Regions from separate parts of the Shewanella indica genome, predicted to be linked through region 3. Evidence: predicted binding sites of a transcription regulator. Region 3 holds the regulator's gene; each other region holds the start of a gene.
What was found. The regulator ArgR, encoded in region 3, controls arginine synthesis, uptake and breakdown. The targets are predictions, from matches to a motif close to ANTGAATANNTATTCANT.
Positions count from the first base shown of each region.

Region 1: argA (amino-acid N-acetyltransferase) is a predicted target of ArgR. The motif match lies at 1,769-1,786, and genes of this name have one in related genera.
Region 2: SIL79_RS12690 (OadG family transporter subunit) is a predicted target of ArgR. The motif match lies at 2,518-2,535, and genes of this name have one in related genera.

Region 1 is NZ_JAWXXR010000001.1:2,022,727-2,026,868, reverse strand. Features, by position in the region: gene rho (transcription termination factor Rho) at 1-270, shown strand, start outside; gene argA (amino-acid N-acetyltransferase) at 378-1,697, opposite strand; gene SIL79_RS09190 (alpha-2-macroglobulin) at 2,370-4,142, shown strand, end outside.
Region 2 is NZ_JAWXXR010000001.1:2,820,732-2,824,873, reverse strand. Features, by position in the region: gene SIL79_RS12700 (sodium ion-translocating decarboxylase subunit beta) at 1-149, opposite strand, end outside; gene oadA (sodium-extruding oxaloacetate decarboxylase subunit alpha) at 159-1,952, opposite strand; gene SIL79_RS12690 (OadG family transporter subunit) at 1,979-2,245, opposite strand; tRNA gene SIL79_RS12685 (tRNA-Arg) at 2,936-3,012, opposite strand; tRNA gene SIL79_RS12680 (tRNA-Ser) at 3,059-3,150, opposite strand; tRNA gene SIL79_RS12675 (tRNA-Arg) at 3,159-3,235, opposite strand; tRNA gene SIL79_RS12670 (tRNA-Arg) at 3,266-3,342, opposite strand; tRNA gene SIL79_RS12665 (tRNA-Arg) at 3,385-3,461, opposite strand; tRNA gene SIL79_RS12660 (tRNA-Arg) at 3,491-3,567, opposite strand; tRNA gene SIL79_RS12655 (tRNA-Arg) at 3,599-3,675, opposite strand; tRNA gene SIL79_RS12650 (tRNA-Ser) at 3,694-3,785, opposite strand; gene csrA (carbon storage regulator CsrA) at 3,990-4,142, opposite strand, start outside.
Region 3 is NZ_JAWXXR010000001.1:2,462,897-2,467,038, forward strand. Features, by position in the region: gene ggt (gamma-glutamyltransferase) at 1-457, shown strand, start outside; gene SIL79_RS11095 (Dyp-type peroxidase) at 556-1,491, shown strand; gene argR (transcriptional regulator ArgR) at 1,552-2,022, opposite strand; gene mdh (malate dehydrogenase) at 2,308-3,243, shown strand; gene SIL79_RS11110 (DUF4124 domain-containing protein) at 3,321-3,764, opposite strand; gene pssA (CDP-diacylglycerol--serine O-phosphatidyltransferase) at 3,855-4,142, shown strand, end outside.

The DNA.
Region 1 (4,142 bases), 440 kb from region 3:
GAAGAGTTCAAGGGTACAGGTAACCAGGAACTGCATCTGTCACGCAAGGCCGCTGAGAAGCGAGTATTCCCTGCCATTGATTTCAACCGCAGTGGTACCCGCCGTGAAGAGAAACTGACCACGCCGGATGAGCTGCAGAAAATGTGGATCCTGCGTAAGATCCTCAATCCTATGGATGAAGTCAGCGCGATGGAATTCTTGATCGACAAACTGGCAATGACCAAGACCAATGAAGAGTTCTTCACTGCGATGAAGCGCACCAAGTCTTGATGCAAAAGGCAACGGTCCTCATAGGACCGTTCCTACTCTGAAATCCATTAACACCATTCAGTCAAAGTTTGCTTAACTGAATGGTGTTATGTCAAACAGGTTGAATCTTACAGGTCGAGTGCCAAGATTTTCGAGCGGCGCTGGTAGTTGTAAAGCTGCTTCTTCTTGTTAGGCAAAGCATCCACCTCCACCAATTCAAAACCATGCTCAAGGAACCAGTGAATACTACGGGTCGTCAACGCGAATAACCTGGAGTAACCACGTACCTTGGCCTGGCCTATGATGTTTTGCAGCAGCAAGCTACCGCGATCGGCATCGCGATAGTCAGGGTGTACCACCAAACAGGCAAATTCGCCGGCATTATCCTCTTCAAAGGGATAAAGCGCCGCACAGCCTATCACCAAGCCATCACGCTCAATAAGCATAAACTGCTCTACCTCTATCTCCAGTTGTTCGCGGGAGCGACGCACCAGGATACCCTGCTCTTCCAACGGGCGGATCAGGTTGAGTATGCCGCCAATGTCGGCAATGGATGCACGCCGTAAGCGCTCGGCACTCTCAGTGACTATCTGGGTACCTATACCTTCACGAGAAAACAATTCCTGCAACAGGGCGCCATCTTCCAGATAGCTGACCAAATGGCAACGGGGTACGCCACTGCGACAGGCATCAATACTGGCCTTGAGAAACGCCATGGTGCCGACGCAACCTTCACCTTGACCAGCCAGTTTATCGAGAATTTTCTGGGCATCGTTGGGCATCAGCTCGGCAATCACATCACCATTACGGTCCAAAATACCGTTCTGGGAGCTGAAACCTATCATCTTGTCGGCTTTGAGCTTGATTGCTACTTGAGTCGCTACCTCTTCAGCAGTGAGGTTAAAGCTCTCGCCGGTGACCGAAGCAGCTATCGGCCCCATCAGGATGATGCAGTTATTTTCCAATTGCCGCTTAAGCCCTTGAACATCAATACGGCGCACCTTGCCGGAGAGGCAATAGTCAATGCCATTGTCGACCCCCAAAGGCTGGGCGATGACAAAATTACCGCTAACCACATTGATCTGAGCTCCCTGCATAGGTGTGTTCGACAAGCTCATGGACAACCTGGCTGTAATATCAAACTGCAAAGAACCAGCCACCTGCTTAATCAGCTTGAGAGTGGCTTCGTCGGTGATCCGTACACCTTGATGATAGGCGGGCTCAATCTGATGATGAGCCAAGGATTCATCTATCTGCGGCCGGGCGCCATAAACCAATACCACCTTGATCCCCAGGCTATGCAGCAAAGCAACATCATTGATGATGGAACGAAACTTAGGCTGAGCCAGCGCCTCCCCTCCTAACATCACAACAAATGTCTTACCCCTGTGAGCATTGACATAGGGAGCAGAATGACGAAAACCATCAACCAATTCTGTGGTACGCACCTTGGGATTTACCTCACACTCGTTAAAACCGGCAGAAATGAATGCCACACCTGTGGCACGAACAATATGTTAATGCATTTAAATTCACTTAAAAAGCATTTATTTTCACATGCAGTTATTTTAAGCCCTAACCATTCACAAGCAGGAGAAGCAATCTCCAAATGCTTTTCCCAAAGACCACTATCGAGTCAATATTCGCAGCCAGGGTTCCAGTTACTGCAAAGAAAGGTATAGCAGGGATCTGTTGAGAATGTATGAACCTGTAGCGCCCCGGAACCAGCGCCATAAGGTTTGCTATTATCGATGGGCAGATAGACAGGACCTGCAACTCAACCTGCCCCAAACAAGAAGAACTCCAGGTAAGAGACACGGATACGGCGAATATAAAGTACAAAGTCAAACCTCGAGTACCGACGTCCTGCCGGCGGGCTCGTAGCTGGGAAGGAGGGTTTCTGCAAATATCGATGCAACTGCCGCCCTATTATCAATTTTGAATTCAAACGCGGATCAAAAATCAGCCTGATTGCTGTACCATATAGCCACAGTTACAGAGGCGATATCGAATAGGGCATCACAGCATCGGCCCGGTCTGATTGACATCGGCGACTGACATCTTTAAAACGTCACCCAACTTGGCGATAGCGCTACGAGACACAGCAAGGACATGGACTGATGGGACAGCTTATAGGAAATTTCTTCTCGGTAGTTTGGCGAGTTCTCGCTGCCGTTTTTGGTCACTGGCAAGCGCCGCCCTGGATGCATTGGTGCATAAAACATCCCTTTAAAGCATTGGGAAGCCTACTGCTGCTATCTGTATTGACTGTGCTTTGCTGGGGCGGCTGGTATTGGTACCAGCATTTACCCAAGCCCTATACCCTGCACTATACGCTCAAGGCGCCGAGGCTGACCGATTACCACCAAGCCAAACCTCAGGTCGCTCCCTTGACCCTGACCTTCAGTGGTTCGGTCGCGCCTTTGGATGTCATAGGCAAACCCGTCTCCAAGGGCGTCAGTCTCAGCCCCCAACTCGCCGGACAGTGGCGCTGGGCCAGTGACAAACACCTGCAATTTACTCCGGATAACGACTGGCCGATTGCGGAAAAGTTCGCAGTCAGCCTGGATAAGAAGCAGCTGCTGGCAGACCATATCTTACTGGATAAATACCAGAGCGAATTCAGCACAGCCGCCTTCACGGCCACCATCTCTGACGGACGCCTGTACCAGGATCCGGCCCAGCCGAGTATTCAAAAGCTGGTCGCCACCCTGGCCTTCAGCCACCCGGTGGATACGGCTTCGGTCAAACCCCAACTGGCGATATTGCTGAGCCCCGGCTTGACCTACAGTGGCAATGGCGATACCGAAGTCACCTTCGACGACAAGCATCTGTTCGCTTACATACATTCTCCTGCGCTCGTCACGCCACTTGAGCAGAGCACTGTAACCCTGGAAGTCAGCAAAGGGATCCTGGCGGCCAGCGGCGGCAACAAGGCGGGCAAGAGCCAATGGCAAGTAGAGGTTCCCGGCCGTTATCAGCTGAGCTTTAAACACCCTCAGGTCAACTTCGCCTACAACGACAAGGATGAACCCGAGCCGGTATTGACAATGGAAAGCTCACGTCCGGTCAACGACGAAGCGCTTCAAGGCAAGGTACATGCCTGGTTGCTGCCGCTGAAAAATCCCAAGGGAAGCCGTCACTGGTATCAGGAAAATGTCACCGAGCAGGTGCTGGCCAAGGCCGACAAACTGACTTTGACCCAGATCCCCGGCGCCGAAGGCCTCAACCAGTTGCACAGCTTCAAGCTGAAAGCTCCGGTCGATCGCTACGTGGCGGTAATGGTGGATAAGGAAGTCGAAGGCCAAGGGGGTTATCTGTCCCGCGATGCCGTGCTGACTGTGCTGCGAATGCCGCAATATCCCAAGGCGCTCAACTTCCTCGGCGAAGGCTCCTTGCTGACTCTGGACGAAGATCAACGCCTCGGCTATCTGGCCCGTGGGGTGCAAAAGGTGCAGATTGAAGTCGCCCAGTTGCTGCCTGATCAGCTCAATGCCCTGATAGATCAAAGCTCGGGCAGCTTTGCCGAGCCCTACCTCAACAACACAGATTTCGACCGTTTGGTCACCCGTCAGGTGTTCAAGCAACAGCTTGCCGGGCGCGATCCCAGCAAGACGCTCTACGGCAGCGTCGACCTCAAGCCCTTCTTCAAGGACAAGCGCGGCATCTTTGTGGTCAAGCTGACTCCGGCCGATGAAAGAGACAGCCAAACCTTCGACTATTACCAAACCGAGGCCCACGATCTGCGCTTTGTGGTCGTGACAGATCTGGGGATACTCGCCAAACGCAGCCGTGATGGCAGCCAGGATCTGTTCGTGCAATCCCTCGGTAAGGGGACTCCAGTGGCCGGAGCCCGGGTGGCCGTCATCGGCCGCAACGGTTTGCCGGTAGCC
Region 2 (4,142 bases), 360 kb from region 3:
CCGAAACCGATGGGAAGCAGCAGCAATGGCTCAAACTTGCGCACTATTGCCAGATACAACAGCAAGGCGCCGACCAACATCATCAATGCCTGCGGCCAGGTAAAGTGCGCTATTCCCGTCTCGGACCAAAAAGCGAGTAAACCATCCATCATAGCTCCTTAGGCCAGTGCCAACAGCTTGGTACCGACGCTGACGGCATCGCCTTCCTTGACCAGGATGCGGCTGACAACACCATCGGCCTGAGCCCGGATCTCAGTTTCCATCTTCATCGCTTCGAGGATGATAACGACATCACCGGCGCGAACGCAGTCGCCGGCGGCCACCTGTACCTTAAAGATATTGCCGGAAAGAGGCGCGCTCATCTCCAGTTCCGGGCCAGAGGCAACAGCAGAAGCCTGCACAGGGGCAACCTGCGGCTCAGCCACAGGCAAAGGCGCAACCTGACTGATATCACCGCCCTCACTGACCTGCACCACAAAGCGCTGGCCCTGCACATCCACGGTATAAACCTCGGGCTGACGACCACCGGCCTTGGTTTGAGTTGCTTGTGGCTGAGGAGCTTCCAATTCTGGCTTGGGTTCAAATGCCGCAGGATTGCCACGATTCTTAATAAACTGCAGGCCGATTTGCGGGAACAGGGCATAAGTCAGCACATCATCATCGCGCTCTTCGCTGAGGCTCAGACCTTGCGCCAACGCTTTTTCGGCCAGTTCGGCCCGCAAATGTTCAAGCTCGGGTGCGAGCAGATCGGCCGGGCGGCAACTGACAGGCTCCGCCCCCTGCAACACCCGCTGTTGCAATTCACTGTTGACCTTGGCCGGGGTGGCGCCATATTCGCCCTTGAGTACTCCTTCCGTCTCCTTGGTCAGCGACTTATAGCGCTCACCCATCAGCACATTGATTACCGCCTGGGTACCGACAATCTGAGAGGTGGGGGTCACCAGCGGAATAAAACCCAGATCTTCCCGCACTCTTGGGATCTCCTCGAGCACTAGATCCAGCTTGTCCTCGGCGCCCTGCTCTCTGAGCTGGTTTTCCATATTGGTCAGCATGCCACCCGGCACCTGAGCCCGCAGAATGCGTGAGTCTATCCCCTTGAGTGCCCCTTCGAAACGGGCATATTTTTTTCTGACCTCACGGAAATAGGCGGCAATCTCCTCCAGCAGCGCCAAGTCATAGCCTGTTGCCCTATCGGTGTCTTCGACCATGGCAACCAAGGTTTCGGTGGCACTGTGACCATAGGTTTGACTCATGGAAGAAATGGCAGTATCCAGCACATCGACCCCGGCCTCTATCGCCTTTTGATAGGTTGCGGTTGATAACCCTGTGGTGGCATGGCACTGCATGGTGATCAAGAGATCGGTTTCCGACTTCAAGCGGCTTATTAGCTCAAAGGCCTCCATCGGCTTGAGCAAACCGGCCATGTCCTTGATACAGAGTGAATGGCAGCCCATGTCTTCCAGCTGCTTGGCCATCGTCAGCCAGGTTTGCTGTGTATGTACGGGGCTTGTGGTATAAGAAATTGTGCCCTGGGCATGGGCACCAACATCAATCACGGCTTTCAGCGCCGCTTGCAAGTTGCGCACATCATTCATGGCATCGAACACCCGGAATACATCGACCCCGCTCTCATGGGCGCGCTCGACAAACCGGGTCACCAAGTCGTCACTGTAATGGCGATAACCCAGCAAATTCTGGCCCCTCAATAACATCTGCTGCGGGGTATTGGGCATGGCCTGTTTCAGCGCCCGGATCCGCTCCCAGGGGTCCTCACCCAAATAACGGATACAGGCATCGAAGGTAGCACCGCCCCAGGATTCCAGGGACCAGAAGCCAACACTGTCCAACTTGGCGGCGATTGGCAACATATCGTCGATACGCATTCTGGTTGCCAATAATGATTGGTGAGCATCCCGCAGGACAACGTCGGTTAATGCTAAAGCTTTACTCATCTTTCTTATCCATCAGATTACGGCAGTTAAGCCTGTTTGCGGTATTGGTGAATGGCACAGCTAATAGCTGCCAACTGTTGCGGCGTGGGCGCACCGGCCTGGGGCGCGACTGTGAATTGCGCCCCTCCCATGCCCTGAGTTTGTGACTGACTCTGTTCCAAATTGGGTTTGGGGGCCAAATAGCGTGCCGATACTCTGATCCCCAAAATCAGCAGCCCCAAGAACAGATAAACCAGCCCCATACCAAGCAGCATAATCCCCACAGCTTCCAAGAGTTGCTCAGAAAGCGACATTATATCTTCCTCATTTTGTTAACAGATTGGCAGGCCTTTTCCTGTCTATGATTTGCTTGGGGCGATAACGCTCACTCCCCCAGGAGCTAACACCAATAATAAATATGCGAAAAAATATGATTTTCTGTCATTAGATGTTTTAGCCTAGCAGGCCAGCCTCTGCCAGACTATGTGACTTAGGTCAAAAACGATAACCAATCTATAACAAACAACCCCTACCCATGTAAATTGGTCATACCAAAATAAATCAATAAAAGTTCAAAGAGGATGATGATTCATAAATATTCATCTTGAGTTTTTAAGGAAAAGACAATGACACTATCAATATGAAGTAAAGCTGACATAGAGAATGTCTGTAAGACCAGTGAGCTTCAACATAGAGGCATTATGAATATAAATGGGGAGCCGTTAATTTTATCCGGGTAAGTTCGCTTCCCGCGGTGAAGTTGTCCGTGATGGATTCCCTAAAAATCAATCAGCCCGGTTAGCAGCCGCAGCCTGAAGCAACAGCGAAATGGTAAGCAAAGCAGGTGTAAGGCCCAGAGGAGGACTTTATCGCAAGGCGCAAATGAACCTGTATCTCCGCGGGCAAGTTTTCGGATAAAACACCACAGGAAAGTAATTACAAACGGGTAAGAGTCAGATAGCAAAACGCCCCGCGATTGCGGGGCGTCTTACTTCTTTGCTATTTGGTGCGCATGGAAGGAGTCGAACCTCCGACCGCCTGGTTCGTAGCCAGGTACTCTATCCAGCTGAGCTACATGCGCTTAATCCGGAACTCAGAAAGCTTGGCTCTCAGAGTATAGTAAAGAATGGCGGAGAAGGAGGGATTCGAACCCTCGATGGGAGATAAAGCCCATACTCCCTTAGCAGGGGAGCGCCTTCGGCCACTCGGCCACCTCTCCGCGTAAATTGGTGCGCATGGAAGGAGTCGAACCTCCGACCGCCTGGTTCGTAGCCAGGTACTCTATCCAGCTGAGCTACATGCGCTTAAATTCATTACGTACTTTACTTGATATCTGGTGCGCATGGAAGGAGTCGAACCTCCGACCGCCTGGTTCGTAGCCAGGTACTCTATCCAGCTGAGCTACATGCGCTTTCAGATAAGCAATTTTCTTAGCAGTCTTTAAGGTTTCAGATGGTGCGCATGGAAGGAGTCGAACCTCCGACCGCCTGGTTCGTAGCCAGGTACTCTATCCAGCTGAGCTACATGCGCTTGATCATCTTGAAAAACTAAAGCAGAAGTGGCGCGCATGGAAGGAGTCGAACCTCCGACCGCCTGGTTCGTAGCCAGGTACTCTATCCAGCTGAGCTACATGCGCGAATTGTATTCTTTACTGCTAAAACGAAAAATGGCGCGCATGGAAGGAGTCGAACCTCCGACCGCCTGGTTCGTAGCCAGGTACTCTATCCAGCTGAGCTACATGCGCGTATTTCACGTTAAGAAATGGCGGAGAAGGAGGGATTCGAACCCTCGATGGGAGATAAAGCCCATACTCCCTTAGCAGGGGAGCGCCTTCGGCCACTCGGCCACCTCTCCGTTTTCTTGGCGCACATATTACTGTTTGAAGAAAATAAGTCAAACCCTTTTTCCGAAACCTTTTCCGTTTGTCCTGTTTTTAATCAGCCCACCTAAATAACGCGCAAATCCTGTGCTATCAAGGGTTTTCCGGCGCCAAAAAATAAAAAAGCCAGTTTAAAAACTGACTCTTCTATTCCTGACGGAGGTTCACTTTGTGTCGCCTCAGAAGTTACCACCTTCAGAAGGGGTTCCGGTTTTCTCAGACTGAATACGCTGATAAATCTCCTCACGGTGCACAGAAACTTCTTTGGGTGCATTCACACCTATACGTACCTGATTCCCCTTCACACCCAGCACTGTCACTGTGACCTCGTC
Region 3 (4,142 bases):
AGGCCAGCTGTTTGATCTCACTCCCGGGCGTGCCAATTCCTATGCACCGGGTAAAAGACCGTTTCATACCATAATTCCGGCCTTTGTCACCAAAGATGGCAAGCCCTGGCTCAGCTTTGGTGTCATGGGGGGAGCCACCCAACCCCAGATGCATGCCCAGATCATGATTAATCTGATTGATTTTGGCCTCAACCTGCAGGAGGCGGGCGATGCTCCGAGAATATTGCATACAGGTTCCAGCCAACCGACCGGCGAGCAGATGACAGATGGCGGTTATATCAGCCTCGAGTCGGGCTTTTCCATGGAAACCCGCCGTGAGCTGATGAAAAAGGGGCATACTTTAAGTGATTCTCTCGGGGCTTTCGGTGGTTATCAGGCCATAGGCGTCAATGTTGAAAGCGGCGTTTATCGGGGAGCGTCCGAGTCCCGTAAAGACGGACAAGCATCAGGTTATTGAAAGTAATCGGCAAAAACGTGCGTGAGCTAATTCAAATTAATGCTCAAGTTGCGGATAATAAGGCCGAAGATGAATTAATCTGAAAGGGTAGATTGCAAATGGATACACAGGTTATGCCACGGGAACAGCTGGGGATCTGCGCAGAGGGAAATCTGCACAGTGTTTATCTGATGTTCAATGCCAACGAAGGCGGGGAGTCACAACTGCGCCCTTGTCTGGCCAATGTTGCCCAGTATTTGTATGAGCTGGCAGATCAGTATGCCGACAGTGCCTTTAATGCCTTTGTGGCGATTGGTGCCAACTTTTGGGATCACCTCTATCCGGGAAGCAGACCGGCTGAACTCAAGCCATTCCCCGCGATGGAGTCGGGTAACCGGGATGCGCCGGCGATAGAGTTCGATATCTTTATTCACCTGCGTTGTGATCGCCTGGATATTCTTCATCTGGTGGCCAATGAGGTCAACGAAATGCTGGAAGGCCTGGCCGAGCTGGAAGAGGAGGAGCGCGGGTTCCGCTTTATGGACAGCCGCGATCTGACCGGTTTTGTCGATGGCACAGAAAACCCCAAGGGCAGAGGTCGTCAAGCTGTGGCCCTGGTAGGGGATGAAGACGATGCATTTCGCGGCGGTAGCTACATTCATGTACAGAAATATGTCCACAATTTGAGTAAGTGGCACAGACTGCCGCAGAAAAAGCAGGAAGACATCATAGGCCGCACCAAGCAGGACAACATAGAGTACGCCTCGGAAGACAAACCGCTGACGGCGCATATCAAGCGGGTAAATCTCAAGTATGACAATGGTGAGTCGATGGAGATCCTGCGTCAGAGCATGCCTTATGGTTCAGTCAAACAACAGGGATTGATGTTTATCTCTACTTGTAAGACACCAAGCCATTTCGAAAAGATGCTTCACAGTATGGTTTTCGGTGACGGAGAAGGACACCATGATCACCTGATGCACTTTACTCAGGCGGTAACAGGTTCCTCTTTCTTTGCCCCATCTCTGGATTTTATGATCCAGTTTGATGATTAATAACGCGATAGCGACAAAAACGCCCCTCATTGAGGGGCGTTTTTTTATGAAATGTTCAACTTAGTCTGTGTAATTGAACAGTGATTTGACTGTTTCCAGCGTTTCATCAATGGTCTTGATGCTGGAAGGGCAGATAAAGATAGTATCATCACCGGCAATGGTGCCCAGAATACCTTCTGGCTTGCCGATGGAGTCCAACAGCCTGGCAATTAACTGCGCCGCCCCCGGGCTGGTACGTACCACTATCATGGCTTGGTTATGATCCACATCCAATACCAGATTCTTCAGTGGGCTGCCGGCAGTTGGCACCCCAAGTTCCGCCGGTAAGCAGTAGACCATCTCCTGCTTGGCGTTACGGGTGCGCACGGCACCGAACTTGCTCAGCATGCGCGAGACTTTGGACTGGTTGATATTGGCAAAGCCTTCGGCTTGCAGTGCATTGACTATTTCACTCTGGGAGCCGAAGCGCTCCTCTTTAAGCAGAGCCTTGAAGGTTCTGATTAGCTCATCCTGATTTTTGCTTGCTTGCATTATCTTCTTCTGTCGTTATTCAGAAAATCTCGCTCATTCTGCATATCAAACGGGTAAGTGTCAACAAATACCCAAGATGCCTGCATAAAAATGCAGTTTGGGTCATTTGTTGGGTAAAAGAAGCCTCAGTAGGCGAGAGCAAATGCTGAAGTTAATTCAGCTTTTGATGAAGCAGAGTCATATGACTAAGGGATAATTGCTATTTTTGTGACGATCCTTTAATGTTGCGCCATCACAGAATTAGATCTATGTCACACATAATTCCGAGAATTGACGGAGATAACTATGAAAGTTGCTGTACTAGGTGCTGCTGGTGGTATTGGCCAGGCTCTTGCCCTTCTGTTGAAAACCCAATTACCTGCCGGCTCTCAGCTGTCACTCTATGATATCGCCCCCGTAACGCCTGGGGTTGCCGTGGATCTGAGTCATATCCCGACAGCAGTTGAAGTTAAAGGTTTTGCCGGTGAAGACCCAACACCTGCACTGGAAGGTGCTGATGTGGTGCTGATCTCTGCCGGTGTTGCCCGTAAGCCTGGCATGGATCGTTCTGATCTGTTCAATATCAATGCCGGTATCGTCCGTAACCTGATTGAAAAGGTGGCTGCGACTTGTCCCAAGGCGCTGATCGGTATCATCACCAACCCAGTGAACACCACTGTGGCCATTGCGGCTGAAGTACTGAAAAAAGCCGGTGTTTACGACAAGAACCGTCTATTCGGTGTGACGACTCTCGATGTCATCCGCTCTGAAACCTTTATCGCCGAAGCCAAAGGGTTGAACGTTGCCGATGTTAAAGTCAATGTGATTGGCGGCCACAGCGGTGTGACCATTCTGCCTCTGTTGTCTCAGGTTGAAGGTGTCAGCTTCTCCGATGAAGAAGTTGCTGCCCTGACCAAGCGTATTCAAAACGCCGGTACTGAAGTGGTTGAAGCCAAAGCCGGTGGCGGCAGCGCGACTCTGTCCATGGGCCAGGCCGCTTTCCGTTTCGGTCTGTCGCTGATCCGCGGTCTGCAGGGTGAAGCCAATGTGATCGAGTGCGCCTATGTAGACGGTGGCAGTGAACACGCTGAATTTTTTGCCCAGCCAGTGGTACTCGGCAAAAATGGTATCGAAAAGGTTCTTCCATATGGTGAACTGAGCGCGTTTGAAACCAACGCCCGTGATGCCATGCTGGATACCTTGAAGGCGGATATCAAACTGGGTGTAGACTTCGTTAAGTAAGTCGACTCCGGGAATAACAAGGAGCGCTTCGGCGCTCCTTTTTGCTACTAGAACCTATTTTACTCTGGCCTTGCTGGCTAGTTTCTTTGGCAAAATAGCCGAATTCTTTCCTGCTGCTCCTTTATCTGCGCCTGCCGTTCTTCTTCAGTCATCTTAATCATTTCACCTGAGACATCATCTTTACGTTGTAGCCTGGTGTGGGTATTGAGGACATCCAATTGGAATTTGGCCTTATCGCATATAGCCTGAGCCTGGACTGCATCTTTCTCCTTGAGCAATTTTGCCTGTTTCTCAGACTCAGTCTCCAGCACAATGTCATCTTTTCGCTGCGGCGCGACCGTGCCGATTCTGGCGGGTTGCAGATTTTGGCTGTCCAGTTCGGTGGCTTGCTGTTGTGGCGGCGGCTCCTGGCTGTAGTGGGTGACGCCATTTTCATCGACCCAAGTATAAATGGGGGTTGCCGAGGCAGCGTTGGCTCCGAGTAATGCCAGCAGAGCCATAAATAGGCTGATTCTTATCATTGTTTGTTTCCGTTTCTGCAGGGTGAGCTTGTCTGAGCAAGTGTGTTATCTTTGCCGTTATGAGTTTGATTACACCATCAGGTTAAGTGTATGCAAAATTTATCCAAGCCAACAATAAAAACCCGTGGTATCTATCTGTTACCCAATCTGATGACAACGGCAGGATTGTTCTCGGGCTTCTATGCTGTTATCGCTTCCATGAATGGGCACTTTGAGGCATCGGCTATTGCTGTGTTTGTTGCCATGTTATTTGATGGACTGGATGGTCGTCTGGCGCGTTTGACCAACACTCAGAGTGCCTTTGGTGCCGAGTACGACTCGATGGCAGATATGGTGTCCTTCGGTATGGCTCCGGCCTTGATAGCCTATAACTGGGGG